Linked DNA regions of Prosthecobacter debontii. The protein of the gene in region 1 binds, or shares a complex with, the protein of each later gene. Links are inferred from orthologs where the notes say so. Each region holds a gene or a part of one and is shown in the gene's direction. Other genes may lie near its edges. The genes, in order: dinB and dnaN.

What was found.
Region 2: the proteins of dinB (region 1) and dnaN are in contact, whole or in part, in a solved structure (PDB 1OK7), measured with the Escherichia coli proteins. The link is inferred for Prosthecobacter debontii from one-to-one orthologs.

Annotation. Positions count from the first base shown.
Region 1 is NZ_FUYE01000001.1:84,092-91,361, reverse strand. Bases 1-2,801 are described here. They hold dinB (DNA polymerase IV), read left to right. Parts: upstream 1-761; coding sequence 762-1,841; downstream 1,842-2,801. Other genes in these bases: B5D61_RS00410 (MlaD family protein), read right to left, coding at 1,848-2,801; B5D61_RS00425 (LysR substrate-binding domain-containing protein), read left to right, coding at 1-162. Also shown: more of B5D61_RS00410, read right to left, coding at 2,802-2,885; B5D61_RS00405 (ABC transporter ATP-binding protein), read right to left, coding at 2,892-3,659; B5D61_RS00400 (MlaE family ABC transporter permease), read right to left, coding at 3,664-4,470; B5D61_RS00395 (PHP domain-containing protein), read right to left, coding at 4,523-5,794; B5D61_RS00390 (prenyltransferase/squalene oxidase repeat-containing protein), read left to right, coding at 5,845-7,270. UniProt on the Escherichia coli protein: Poorly processive, error-prone DNA polymerase involved in translesion repair and untargeted mutagenesis. Copies undamaged DNA at stalled replication forks, which arise in vivo from mismatched or misaligned primer ends.
Region 2 is NZ_FUYE01000018.1:38,538-45,815, forward strand. The notes cover bases 4,086-6,894. They hold dnaN (DNA polymerase III subunit beta), read left to right. Parts: upstream 4,086-4,845; coding sequence 4,846-5,943; downstream 5,944-6,894. Other genes in these bases: B5D61_RS20805 (HAD family hydrolase), read left to right, coding at 4,108-4,698; B5D61_RS20815 (hypothetical protein), read left to right, coding at 5,971-6,501; B5D61_RS20820 (prephenate dehydrogenase), read left to right, coding at 6,517-6,894. Also shown: B5D61_RS20790 (DMT family transporter), read left to right, coding at 1-828; B5D61_RS20795 (hypothetical protein), read left to right, coding at 1,025-2,695; B5D61_RS20800 (FG-GAP repeat domain-containing protein), read right to left, coding at 2,756-3,979; more of B5D61_RS20820, read left to right, coding at 6,895-7,278. UniProt on the Escherichia coli protein: Confers DNA tethering and processivity to DNA polymerases and other proteins. Acts as a clamp, forming a ring around DNA (a reaction catalyzed by the clamp-loading complex) which diffuses in an ATP-independent manner freely and bidirectionally along dsDNA.

The DNA of each region.
Region 1 (7,270 bases):
TCTCTTTTTCCTGCCCGAATCGCCTCGTTCGCCACCCCCGGCGTTCGGTTTCTACCCATGAAAGGTCGCCTGCCGAAATACCAATACAAACTCGCCTGGCTCCGTCGCAGCCAGAGCCCGGCGCTGGTCAAGTTTGTGGAGCTGGTCAAGAAGACGCGCTAATGGGCAGCCTTTACCAAAACATTGATGCTAGCCTATCTTCCAACGCCTCGGGTTCATTGTGAATGGACGGCTTCGGCACATGGAGTGGGGTGGGGTGTCTGGGAGACCGATAGGGTTGTGATGTTAGAATTTGGGCACCGCATCGCCCCAGGCAGACAGGTGATCCTCTTTGTCGGCCCCAAAAGCCTTGTCATGCCTTGCTCGTTGGACTCGCTGCTTAGCGGGTCCGTACTCGTCAGCCTCCTGATAGCTGTTGCCATCGGCTATTGGGTCCGCTTTGCAAAAAGGTAGCGCAACTGTTTAAAGTGGCCCGCACAGGGAGTGTGTGAACCCACTTTGATGACCTTCGCAGCGGCGTCGCCAGCGCGAAGGTCTTGGCCATGCGTAGCTCCCCTTCGGTGCTCAGTTCAGATTTGACCTACACGCAAGGCCGAGCCTGAAAGGCCCTGCGATATAACCCGATATTGATTTTCTTCTCCAACTGGGTTGGCTGCCTCACTTCCTTGCTCATCTCCATCGCAGGCACGGCATTGCTGCCCCTTGTGATGCGCGGCTGTAACGCAGGGATCTGATAGGTTTCGTTTCTTCTTCACTCAGGCATGCCCAGAGTCATCATGCATATGGACATGGATGCGTTTTACGCCTCCGTGGAGCAGCGTGACCATCCAGAATACCGAGGCAAACCAGTCATTGTCGGTTCCCCTCCAGATCAGCGTGGAGTGGTTTGTGCAGCCAGTTATGAGGCGCGGAAATTCAAGGTCCGCTCCGCCATGCCCTCGAGTACGGCGGGGCGCCTCTGCCCGCAGGGCATCTTTGTGCGACCTCGCATGGAGGTCTATCGAGCGGAGTCGGCACGCATCATGGCCATCTTGAAGGAATTCACCCCGCTCATCGAACAAGTCTCCGTGGATGAAGCCTATCTGGATGTCAGCGCTTTGGCCTATGAACGACTGCCGCAAGACACGGCCATTGAAGCCCTGCATCCCATCGCCGAAACCATCAAGGAACGAATCAAGCACGACTGCCAACTGACCGCCAGCATCGGCATCAGCATGAACAAATTTCTGGCCAAGCTCGCCAGTGATTATCAAAAGCCAGACGGGCTGACCCTGATCTTTGATCGTGATAGGGTCGCCTTTCTTCGGCCGCTGCCCATCGGCACCATTCACGGCGTTGGCCCCGTGACTGCACGTGGGCTTGAAGCGATGGGTTTGAAAACCATCGGCGATCTCCAAGACACCACACTTCCCTTGGGCGAGGTGGCTGGTTCGTTTGCCGAAAAGCTGAAAGCCCGGGCTTTTGGAATCGATGATCGGCCTCTGGATCTGAGCGACGAGCGTAAGAGCATCAGTGCCGAAAACACCTTCCTTGAGGATACGGAGCACCGCCCTACCCTGAAGGCCGCCTTGAAGGAAATGGCGCTGGATGTGGCCCAGACGCTCTCAAAGCATGATCTCGGTGCTCTAACCGTGCAGGTGAAAGTGCGCTACAGCGACTTCACCACGCTCACCCGTCAGACTCGCCTGGATGATCCCGTGACCTCAGAGAACGAGATCTACCGCATTGCTTGCTTCTTACTGGCTAGGCATCACCTCGTCACCAGCCCGCTGCGCCTCATCGGCATCGGTGTCTCGACTCTCGTGCCTCCGTCGAGCCATCAATTGCGGCTGCCTTTCTGAAAACGCTCACCGACGGAGAGGTGACAAGGGCACTTGCCGCTCAGCCTCCTGACGCGCGCGCTCTTTCTCGGCATTGTTACGATAAAACAGCACCCCGTTGCGCTTGAGGTTGCCGATTAGATCTTTGAAGTCGTCCTTGAGCACTGGGTCATTCATCAAGGCCCCGAGCAAGCCTTTCCCCGTGGTAATATTGCGGGCGGCGACCGAGAAGCTATCCGCCGCTTTTTTGATGGATTGCAGGGACTCATCTGCGGTAGCCATCGCTCTGTCAGCCTTCGTGATCACCGGGTCCAGCTTCTCCACGATCGGGGTGAGCTTCTGCGTCGTTGCCTCGATGTTTTTAGCGGAGGTTTTAAAGCTCGCTGCCGCCTCCTTGATATCCAGGATAGCGGCCTTCAGGTTCTTGGTATTCTCGTCACCCAGCACTTGGGTGTCGATCCGCGTCATGGTGTTGCTGAGGTGCTCCATGCTCTTTTTGAAATCCTGAATGGTCGTGTCTGAGAGCGCCTCTTGATTCACTTTCCCCATGGCGGCTTTCACATCCACCAACGCGGTCCGAATATCATCCAACACTAAATCCACCTTCTTTGCCACCACCTCGGCTTGCCCCTGCAGATCGGACAATCCGCCGGATTGGCTACCGTCGATGATCTTGTCATAATCATGGGCGAGAAACTGATCCGTCTGTTTGCCACTGGGTTTGATCTCCACCAGGGCATCTCCCATCAGACCTTTGGAACCGATGCCAAAGGTAGCGTCCACGGGAATATCCACATCGTCAAAAATCTCCAGCGTCATCACCACCCCTGTGAAGGTGTCATTCAGCTCAGGATGCTTCTTCACCTTGCCCACCTTGGAACCGCCCAGGAAAACGGGAGAACCTTCTTTGATGCCTGCCGCATTGGGGAAAGCCACACGAAGCTCATAGGTATCCCGAAACAACGTGCGCAAGCTGCCAAACTCCAGAATGATGCCGCCCAGCATCAGCAGGCCTACGAGGAGGAATAACCCCACGAGGATTTCGGTTTTACGATCTTTAGTCATACAGGTCTAAGCACACATACCGGAGCGTCCGGCGATGAAATTTTGAATGTCGGGATCAGGGGATTGGCGCAAATCCTCAGGAGTGCCGAGGAAAGAGATCACGCCGTTTTTGAGCATGGCGACACGATCCGCGATCTTGAACACGCTGCTCATGTCATGGGTGATCACGATGCTGGTCACACGAAAACGTTTTTGCAGGCGGATGATCATCTGATCGATCACATCGGTAACGATCGGATCCAGACCTGCCGTGGGCTCATCATACAACACGCATTCCGGGCGGCAGATGATGGCTCGAGCGATGCCTACACGCTTACGCATCCCCCCCGAGAGGTTGATGGGCATTTTATTTTTATGCTCTTCCAGTTCGACCAACTCCAGAGCTTCATGCACTTGCTGGTCGATCTCGTCTTTGTTCGTGACACCCGCTTCTTTCAGAGGAAACGCCACGTTCTGAGCCACAGTCAGGCTATCAAACAGCGCCGCATTTTGAAAGAGGTAGCCCATGCGCCGCCGGAACTTAACCATCTGGCGCTCATTCATGCTGCAAAGATCCACGCCATCCAATTCCACATGCCCTTCATCAGGGTGCAACAGGCCGATGATATGCTTCAGTAGCACGCTTTTGCCCTCGCCGCTCGGTCCGATCAGCACCAACGTTTCGCCATGGCTGATGGTGAGATCCACTCCCTGTAGAGTCTTCTGCTCGCCGAAGCTCTTTTTGAGCCCGGAGACACGGATGAAGGGAACGTCTGGATTGCTAGGCACATGCATGGCGTCACAGAGCAGTCCCCAGGGGGAAGAAATAATTCAGAAGCATGGTCAGGAAGAAGTTAGCCACCAGCAGGGCCAACGAGGAAAACACCACGGCACGAATCGTGCCTAATCCGACACCAACAGCTCCATTCGAAGCGATGAGACCTTGGTGACAGGAAATGAGCACGATGAGGATACCGAACACAAACCCCTTGATCATCCCAAAGCTCAGATCTTCGAGGTTCGTGTGATCCCGTACATGCTCCCAGAACCAGGCGAAGGGAATCTCAAAGACCCCTGTGCCCACGATCACGGAAGCCGCCAGACCAAACACGATGCACTCCGCAATCAGCAGCGGCATGGAGATCATCATGGCCAAAAAGCGCGGTAGCACGAGATAGTCCACCGGATGAGCCCCCATGACGCGTAAGGCATCGACCTGCTCACTGACCTTCATGGTGCCAATCTCGGCCGCCATGGACGCGCCGACTCGACCCGTGACCATCAGGCCCGCCAAGACAGGTCCCAATTCACGACAGAGGGAAACACTCACAATGCCCCCGACCGTGGACTCAATGCCAAAGTCCTTGAATTTGAAATACGACTGCGCCGTGAACACTGCTCCCGTGAATGCCCCGGTCACCAGCACCACCGCCTGGGAACCGTAACCGATCGTGACGATCTGCTCGGCCATCAGACGCAGTCTCAACGTGCCTTTCGTGACAGACTGCCACAGTTCTCCCAGCAACGCCCCCAACTGCCCAAGATAGCCCAGGAAGTTCAGTAAGGAGCGGCCAGGAATCGCCAAAAAACCATACAGTGCACCCATCAGACATGCACGATGGCACGATGCTGCCGCAAAGGCAACCCACGGTATGCTGTTAAGGCTGCCAGCCCACGGGCTGCGTCCAGGCTTTTTGGAGTTGCCCCGGGGTAGCGGGGTTATCCATCACCTTGTCGGAGATGATGATCGCACGCACATACAGTTCATCCCCCGTCATCTGGTAGCTGGATTCCAGGCTCTCGCTGCTGGCCAGCAGCTTACCCACATCCTCACTGTGCTTTAGACGAACGGGGTAGTTGTCATCCGCAGGGGCAGGCACTTCTTTCACTGCACGATCATAGTTTTTCGGAGTGCCGCGAAACTCCGTGGTGTATTTCACCCCGGGTTCTCCTTTGATTTTGACGGTTAGTTTGCGCGTAGCTGGATCAAAACTCACATCCTCCAAGGTGACACCGCACGACGCATAGAAGTCACCCCGCTGCATGGCCTCCACCAAGGCATTCGGGTCGAGCTTATCCGACTTCACCATCACCCAACCACGTCCAGAAGTCGCTGTGCCACCATGATAGTGATGACTGTCATCGGTGCCCAAAGCGTAAAGCGGAGGCTGCTTCAGCTCCACCAGACGGATGGTGCTGGCGATGTCCCACATGCGATCCGTGGAAGTATCCGCACGCAGAGGATCGCCCTCGGGATAAGTCATGGGGTGACCATTGTACACTTCGAAAAACTTATCCTCAATCACATGGGCCAAATCCTCAGCACTGATGCCCCAACGGAAGTTGGGATGATTCACATGCGCCATGATAGGACGGCCCGTTTTGGCCGCTTGAGCAGCGATATTTTGCAGGTTCTTGCGGATGGTTTCCCGGATTGAAACCAGATCTTTCACCGGCTCAATCGCCTCGGTGATGTTGAGAGCATTGATATGGATGGGTGATTTGGCAAAACCACCTGTGACCTCTTCCGCCTGGACGAGCAGAAACTTGCCCGGCTCCTCCAATTTGCCGCGATACTCCTCTAACGTCTTCAACTTCACCTCCAGGCCGCCTTTTTCGTCCGTGCGGGTGACGAGCCAGTCGTCACCATAACGAGCCTTGCACTTATCGATGACCTTCTTGCCCAGGGTCATTTTTTTCTTTTCGATCGTCGCTTCCGCCACCCATTTATCTCCCTCGGCCAACGTATTGTGATCCGACATGCAAAGGAAGTCATAGCCATGATCTTTATACCAAGCCGAGATCATCTCCGGAAAGTCATTGCCATCGCTCCACAGGGAATGCGTGTGGGTGTTGCCTTTGTACCAGCGGGGCTCGTCGGCGGCAGCCGTCATGGCAATCAAAAGAACGGGGAGCAGGATAAATCTCATGGTGGTTCTTCTTGAACGGAGCCCACAGGCACGAACAATCAGCCATACGCATGTTACATTCTGTTCACGAAACGCTGGCCCATACTGAGGCCCACCTCCTTGCCCTACGCAATGCCGCGGGGCATTGGGAGGGCGAGCTATCCAGCAGCGCCTTATCCACCGCCACCGCCATCGTGGCACTACACGGCGTGGATGCAGCGAAGCATGAGACTTTGATTCAAGCGGGCGCAGCCTGGCTGGTCGCTCACCAAAATGCCGATGGCGGTTGGGGCGATACGGCGATCAGCAAGAGCAACCTTTCCACCACGCTTCTTTGCTGGAGTGCGCTCACTCTGGTCGGGACGCGCCGCACTGCCTCCTCACTGTCGGACACGACGCAGCGTGTCCCTGCCATGCTTGCCTGCGAAACCTGGATCACCACGCAGGTCGGCTCTCTTCAACCAGATGACATCGCCAAGGCCGTCATCGCTCGTTATGGCAAGGACAAGACCTTTTCCGTGCCCATCCTCATGCTCTGCACCATAGGCGGGACGATGGGGAAAAACGCGTGGCGACGCGTGCTTCCCCTACCCTTCGAATTGGCAGCCCTGCCGCGCTCATGGTTCGGTGCCATCGGGCTTCCAGTGGTGAGCTACGCCCTCCCGGCCCTGATCGCCATTGGGTATGCCCGGTTTAAAAACGCCCCACCTGCGTGGTGGAATCCGTTGGGTTGGTTGCGCGCGGCCACATGGGGAAGGATTCGACCGATGCTCAAGACCCTGCAGCCCTCCAGCGGGGGTTATCTAGAAGCGACACCCCTAACCAGCTTTGTCACCATGGCCCTCGCCTCCGCCGGGGAGAAAGATCATCCTTGCATCCCTGGCGCTGTCGAATTCCTTCTTCGCTCCGTGCGAGCCGATGGGAGCTGGCCCATCGACACCAACCTCGCCACTTGGGGGACTACGCTTGCCAGCAAGGCGCTTGGAAGCATAGACACTTACGTTCGCGAATGGGTGTCTAACCAACAATATCAAACGATTCACCCCTTCACCAATGCCGCTCCCGGAGGTTGGGCCTGGACCGACCTCCCCGGTGGCGTCCCGGATGCGGATGATACTGCTGGGGCCTTGATTGCGATGAAACTGACGGGTGACGATGCCGCCCGCAATGCAGCCGCCGCAGCAAAGGGCATCACTTGGCTGCTGGATCTGCAAAATCGCGATGGCGGTATTCCGACCTTTTGCCGGGGCTGGGGAACGCTCCCCTTTGATCGCAGCACGCCCGAGCTCACCGCCCATGCGCTTCTGGCGTGGTGGCTATGGGAGAAGGAGATGCCTGAATCCTTGAAGCTGCAGATTCATCGAGCGACCCGCCACGCTTTGAGTTACTTGCGTAAAAATCAGAGTCCCGAAGGTTCTTGGATTCCACTGTGGTTCGGCAATGAACACACGCCTGATGAAAACAATCCTGTTTATGGAACGGCTCAGGTCGTGGCTT
Region 2 (7,278 bases), on another replicon or contig:
CTGTTCGTGCTCCTCTGGAGCAGCGGCTTCATTGGTTCGAAGCTGGGGGTTCCTTATGCGGAGCCTTTTACCTTTCTCACGCTGCGTTACATCATCGTGCTCACCGTGATGGTCCCGGTGTCATTCCTCACCCGTGCCCCCTGGCCGCAGGGATGGAAGCAGGTGGCGCACGTAGCTTTTGCGGGGCTGCTGATTCATGCCCTCTACCTGAGCGGCTGTGTCTATGCTCTGCGTCTGGGTTTACCGGCAGGAATTGTCAGTCTCATCGTCTCCATGCAGCCCTTGTTTACGGCGGCCTTGGCCGGGATGGTGTTAGGGGAGAAAGTGTTGCCACGTCAATGGTTAGGCTTGGCTTTAGGGTTCGTTGGCACCGCCATGGTGGTCTCTCATAAAATGGGTAGCGGGGTCACGCTGCCCATGACTCTCCCTGCCATACTGGCGCTCATCGGGATCACCCTCGGCACCCTTTGGCAAAAACGGCATTGCCCGACCTTCGATCTACGCACCAGCACAGCGGTGCAGTATCTCGCCAGTTTGTTCATCACCGCACCACTCTCCCTAGCTTTTGAGACGCGGGAGGTTCACTGGAGCGGTCAATTCGTCTTCGCTCTGCTGTGGGTGGCCTTTGTGTTGTCCATCGGGGCCATCACCCTGCTAAATTACCTCATCCGCAGCGGCACCGCGGTGAATGTGGCTAGCCTCTTTTACACCGTGCCCGCTGTCACCGCTTTCATGGCCTGGGCGATCTTCGGTGAAACCCTAACTGGCCTGTCCCTGGCAGGCATGGGCGTGGCGGTCCTCGGCGTGTGGCTAGCGAGGGGCAGGTGAGTTTAGATTTGAACGGATTTCAGGTTTTTGTTTTTAATAAGGCATGAGGTTTTGCCTGATTTTCTTATACCTAATGGCGTCTGGGGAAATGCTCCAGGGGCAATCGGGTTCGGGTTATTTTCACTCAAGCGTGCGATGGAGTCAGCCCAATGTGGAATTACCCCCACACATTCAAGGGACCCCTGGAAAAATCACTTTGATTGCCGATTATGAGAAAGCCGATGCGAGCGGCGTGCCGCTTTATTTGATCAACCTCACGAACAAAGACACGAGCTTCTGGAGTCAAGATGGAGACCTCTCCGTGAAACTTGAGCGGCAAGTCAATGCTGAACAATGGCTGCGATGCCAAGCTCACGTGTATTCCTGGTGCGGGAACAGTTATGGCTCTCGGTTATTGTCCAGTGGGCACCATTTCGTTTTCAAAGGCTTTCGTCCTCAAAGCGGGAAAAAAGCACCGGTTCGGTATGCGTTACGAACCCCATCTGAAGTGATTTTATCCAACATAGGCGATGGCTTCTATGAACCTGAAGAAGAAGCCAATGCTCTGATCGATAGCATGGCCTTGAAAGAGATCCCAACAGCCTTAGCCGATCTTCTCCAACTCGGTAGGTTTGGCGATCACAAGGAGGTGACTTGGGAAAATCGCATCTGCGGCCTACGGTTGTTGCAGAAGATGGGGGGATTGCCGTCAGGAAAGACCCTCACTGACAAGTGGAGTGCCGAGTTGTCTTCCAAAGCATCCCTTACCGAGAATGAATCGGCTGCGTTAGCTGCACTGCAGTCGTTCAAAAGTGTTTCATGGTCTCTCGACGCGACTCCCGGTCAACTCCTGCAATACATCACGAGCTTGTTGTCTGCCGACTCAAGTAACCTCGAGACGTATGGCTCGCCATCGGCGGATCGTGCTGTTCTTTGGGGGATTGCCAGTGGGTTGGCGCACTCTTCCGCTTATATGCCTCTGGATGACTGGAAGCCGTTGCTATCGTTGGCTTTAGACTGTCTTGATCGTGGACCTAATAGGACTCGATCTCAGGTTTTGAATTTGTTGAACCAAGGACGCCTCACCGATCAATGCATGGCCTCTTCGGCCTTTGAGCCGTTGTTGAAAAGTGCCGATCAAGACGTGGTCAAACTCGCTGCAAAAACGCTTTCTCGACGAGCCAAAGGGGCAAGGTTAATTGAATTGAGCGGTCAGCTTCCACAGCAGAGTCGGATGGTTATCTTAAGTGCCCTTATCGATGCGAAAAAAACAATGCGTTCAACTGGGGGCGAACTGGGATACTTCTTTGATCCGGTAGAACTTCAGTATTTGAGAGAATGTGTCCGTCAAAGCCCTATCCAAGCAGCTCCTCTAGTTTCAGATGCTGGAGGTCAAGCAATCCGGCTTGAGGATTTTTTGCGAGAGCAGCTATCTCTGTATTGGGATCGAGAGATGAAGGACCCTGAAAAGACGAATCATGATTTTGAGCTCGATGCTTCAGATCATGCGTATGAACGCGCGCTAGCTATTCTAGCTGAGTTGCCGTTAGATTCTTCTCGATTACCCTCGCTATCGAGAAATCAGACTCAGTCTGAAGTGATCCCTTTGCTCAAGCGCTTATTGAATCACCGAGGATATACAGTCACTCGAACTCATCTGCCGGTAGGGGATGGAACATTCAAACCTTTCAAACGGTATCATTACATCGTTCGAGAGTCGGCTCACAAAGCTTTGACGCAATTGCATGAAGCTGTGCCTGTAGGACTCGAGTTCGAAAAACTTATTCCTGATCCACAGGCCACGGAGAATTCTCTGAAAGCGGCTCCTTTGCCATCAATAAAGCAAAGGAGGCCATTGATCCCCGCAATCGAATCCCCCAAAAACTAACAAGGTGTATCGCTCCGAAGAAACGATACACCTTGCGATCCGTGAGAAAGATTCAGGTGATTACTCCTGCAAAAACACAAACACGCCCTTCTTGTTGCCGACCACCACATCCAGCTTGCCGTCTTGATTGACGTCGCCTGGAGTGACTTCGGTGCCGACGCCGCTGTTGTCGTCGATCTGGTGAGGGATGAACTCCGCGCCGCCTTTGCCATCGCGTTTGATCTGGAACCAGTAGAGCACCGGGGCGGCATTCGGTTCGTCGTCTTTCAGGGGGCCGTGAGCCCAGCGGCGCTTACCCGTGACGAGGTCGAGCACGCCATCACCATCCATGTCGGCCATCTGCATGGCGTGAAGCTGGCTGAATTTGACCCCCACAGGGCTGTTTTCCACGGTGTTGCCCATCAGCTTGTGATCGATGAAGCTGCCGTCTTCCGTCTGCTCATACCAGCTCAGGCCGTAGCCATGGGCATTGTGGCTGCTGATCACATCATTGCGGCCATCGCCGTTCACATCATAGACGAGGATGAAGGAGCCGCCGCGCTCACCTTCTGGGGTGAAGGGGGCGGCATGGAAGGTCCAGTCCTTGTCCTCCTTCGTGTCGGCAGGTTGTTCAAACCACCCCTCTTTGGTGAGAAGGTCGGCGCGGCCATCGCCATTCACATCGCCAAAACCGTAGCCGTGGGTGTAGCGGAAGTATTTCTTGTCGTTCTCTTCCGTGACGGGGGTGATGGGGCGGAAGCGGGCTTTGCCAAAGGGATTGCTCCAGTCGATCTCGGCGTAACCTAAACGACCGCCTTTGGAGGGCTGCACACCGAGGCTGGTGTGGCAGATAAGCTCGGGTTTGCCATCGCCGTTGATGTCACCCAGAGTGGGGGATTCGTTGTCGGTGATGTCAAAGATGGTGTGGCGGGTCCACTCCGTTTTTTTGTTCTGAGGGTTTTCAAACACCCAGGTCTCCTTGCCCGGCCAGGAGAAGGCCAGGATGTCGCTCCAGCCATCGCCATTGAAGTCGTAGGTATAGCTCAGGAAGAAATCACTGTAGCCCTTGGCAGGGTCATAAGGCTCTTTTTCAAATTTTGGAGCGAACTCGATGCGCTCTTTGAACTCCGGCCCTTTCCAGATGAAGCGTCCGGCGCAGATGTCATTTTGGCCATCGTGATCGAAATCGGCAAAGTGAGCGCCTTCCGCGACGAATTCTTCGGTCAGGGTGATTTTTTTAAAGGTCGGGGCCGCGGCTGCGGAGAGCGCGGCGAGGGTCAGAATGGAGACGAGGCAAGACTTCATGGAGTGAGGCAGGGAACAACCTTGGCGAGTCATATCTTGCAGCCAAGCTGAAAGAAGAACCGCAGGGCAGGGGGGCGGCAGATTCGTCATTTGCCTCCAGGGCGACCTGAGCCATCGTAAGAGGTTCAATGCTCCAAATCCCCGATTACCCTTTCCGCGCCTTCATTTTCGATTGTGACGGCACCTTGGTGGACTCAATGCCCCTGCACTATGAAGCTTGGCTGGCCTCCCTGCGGCACCACGAGGCCCCGTTTGAGTTCACCGAAGATTTCTTTTATGCCCGGGCTGGCGTGCGTGAGCAGGATGTGGTGACGGAGCTGAATGCCCAATACGGCAGTCAGGTCGATCCAGACTCCGTGGCGCATTTGAAGGCGGAGATGTTTCTGAAGATCATCCCCCAGGTGCAGGCCATTCAGCCGGTGGCAGATTTTGCCCGCAGCCTGGAGGGGCGCTTCCCCATGGCTGTGGCCTCGGGGAGTGAGGAGATCATCGTGCGTGGCTGCTTGGCGGCCAATGGCTTGCTGCATCTGTTCCCCACCATTGTGACCCCGGCGTATGTGAAGCAGGGGAAACCGGCCCCAGACATGTTCCTTCTGGCGGCGGAGAAGATGGGGGTGGAGCCGAAGGACTGCCTGGTGCTGGAGGACGGGCAGGCGGGCATCGTGGCGGCGGAGGCGGCCGGGATGCAGTGGGCCTTCGTGCCGCGCACGTTGCGCTAGCGCGGAAGGCGGTGGGCTGGGGGTAAAATCCAGGTTGGCGGCCTAGCTTCCCCTCATTTCCTTTTCCACGAAACTCCTTGCCAGAGCCCGTGCCTCTGATAAAAAAAGCCGTTCGACTCTATCAGTAGGCACGCCGCCCCCCTTTTTATGAAGTTCTCCATCAGCAAGGATTCTTTCCAGCAGGCCATTCAGCAGGTGCAGCACGTCGTCAGTGCACGCACCACTCTGGCTATCCTCTCCAACGTTTTGCTGCGTGCCCGTGAAGGCGTTTTGGAATTAACCACCACCGATCTGGATGTGGGGGTGACCTGTAGCGTGCCTGCGGAGGTGGAGGAGGAAGGCGCGACCACGCTGCCTGCTCGTCGTCTGGCGACGATCGTGCGTGAGCTTCCCTCCGAAGACATCGACATCAGTGTGGATGAAAAGAACGTTGCCTCCATCCGCAGCGGTCCTTCCTTCTTCAAGGTTCTCGGTCTGACCAGTGAAGAATTCCCAGCCCTGCCTCGTTTCGAAGGTGCCCGGGAGTTTCGCATGGATCAGCAGTTGCTGCGTGACTGCCTGAAAAAGACTTCCTATGCCATCTCCACGGATGAAACCCGTTATGTGCTGAATGGCATTCTGTTCTCCTTTAAAAACAACACCCTGACGATGGTGGCCACGGATGGTCGCCGCTTGGCCATGGTGGAGCAGGAGATCGAGTTCCCGCAGAGCCAGGAAGTCGATATCATCGTGCCGACCAAGGCCGTGAATGAGCTTTCCCGCCTGTTGAGTGATACCGGAGATGTAATCATCCGGGTCACGAATAGCCAAGTCGGTTTTGACTTCGGGGACGGCCTGCTCATCAGCAAGCTGATCGATGGCAACTACCCGAACTACCGTCAGGTGATCCCTGGGGAAGCCAAGGAACGCATCGCTCTGGAACGTGAAGTTTTCCTCAAAGCCATCAGCCGTGTGTCCTTGCTGGCCAGTGAGAAGTCCAATTCTGTCAAATTCCAGTTCTCAGCCGGGCAGGTGGAAATCGTCGCTCAAAGCCCGGACATCGGGGAGGCTCGCGAAATTTTAGCCATCAATTACAAGGGACCTGCGATCACAATCGCCTTCAATCCCGAATTCGCCATGGCTCCGCTGCGGAACCTGAGCGCCGACGAAGTGACTCTTCACCTCATCGACGAGATCAGCCCCGGCGTCCTCCGCACCGGCAGCAGCTTCCTTTACGTGCTCATGCCGATGCGCGTGAACAGTTAAGCAAACCCCACTCCCCTCCTCAAACCGATGCAGCGCCCCACGCATCTCCTCCTCCTTACCGCTGCGGCGGCAATTCTTGCCAGTTGTTACGGCCCGGCTCCTCGTCCTTTCGCTGGCCGAGGACGTTCCTTGGATGAGCCCCCGCGCTATGGTGATCCGAATCGGTATGTGGAGCCTGTGCCTGAAGGACCTGAGGGCATGGTAGGCCCCCAAGTGCCTCCCCCGAATCTCGACCCCTCTACAGGAGGCACCATGCCTCCCGTGGACCCCGGTCTGACGGTGACTCCCCCGGTTCCAGGAGGTGTGCCCACTCCTCCAGCCGGTAGTCCTTCCACAGTGACGCCTCCGGGCACCACCCCGCCGGTGGTGACGATACCCACGACACCGACTGCGCCAGCGGCTCCATCGGAAGTCCCCTTCGCACGTGCCGTCCCTGGCAAGCCAGGGTTCGTTTACAGCCCGAAGGACCCCAGCAAGATGATCAGTGTCGAAGGTCTGCGCCCGGGACAGAAAGCCAAGGACCCCGAGACGGGTGTCATTTTCCGGGTTCCTTATTGAGCCCTCTCCTGGCGCGTGATCGCAGAGACATCCACCATCGCCATTTATGGTCCGGGTTTGCTGGGCGGTTCTTTAGCCCTGGCGATCCAGGATCGATTCCCTCAGGTGCGTCTGCGCCTGTGGGCTCGGCGTGAAGCGGCTGAGGCAGGCATTCGTCAGCGCGGTATTCAGGCCGCGTTTTTTACCGATGCCACAGCGGCCGCTCAGGGGGCCTCATTGATCATTCTGTGCACTCCGGTGGAGACCATGCCTGCGTTGGCGGCCCAGATCGCCCATGCGGAGCTGGCGCCTGATGGGCTGGTGACCGATGTCGGCAGTGTGAAGGGCAGCGTGGTGCGGGCTCTCGAGCCGGTGTTTGGCTCGCGTTTCATCGGCAGTCACCCCATGGCAGGCTCTGAGAAGACCGGCGTGGAGGCTGCTCGTGCAGATTTGTTTCAAAACGCCGTCTGTTTGATCACTCCCACGACGACTGGTGAACCAGCCCCGCTGGAGACCCTGCGGGCTTTTTGGCAGGCGGTCGGCTGTCGGGTGCTGGAGATGACCCCCGAGGAGCATGACGATAAGGTGGCGCGCATTTCTCACCTGCCGCACATGATGGCGGTCGTCACGACCCTGGCCGCGTTACGCACCGATCCTGGGGCGGTGGCGTGCGTGGCCAATGGCTTCCGTGATACCACGCGCGTGGCAGGGGGAGATCCGGGTCTGTGGACGGGAATCGCGCTGGAAAACCGGGCAGCTTTGCTGACCCAGCTTCAGGCGGCTTCGGCGACTCTGACA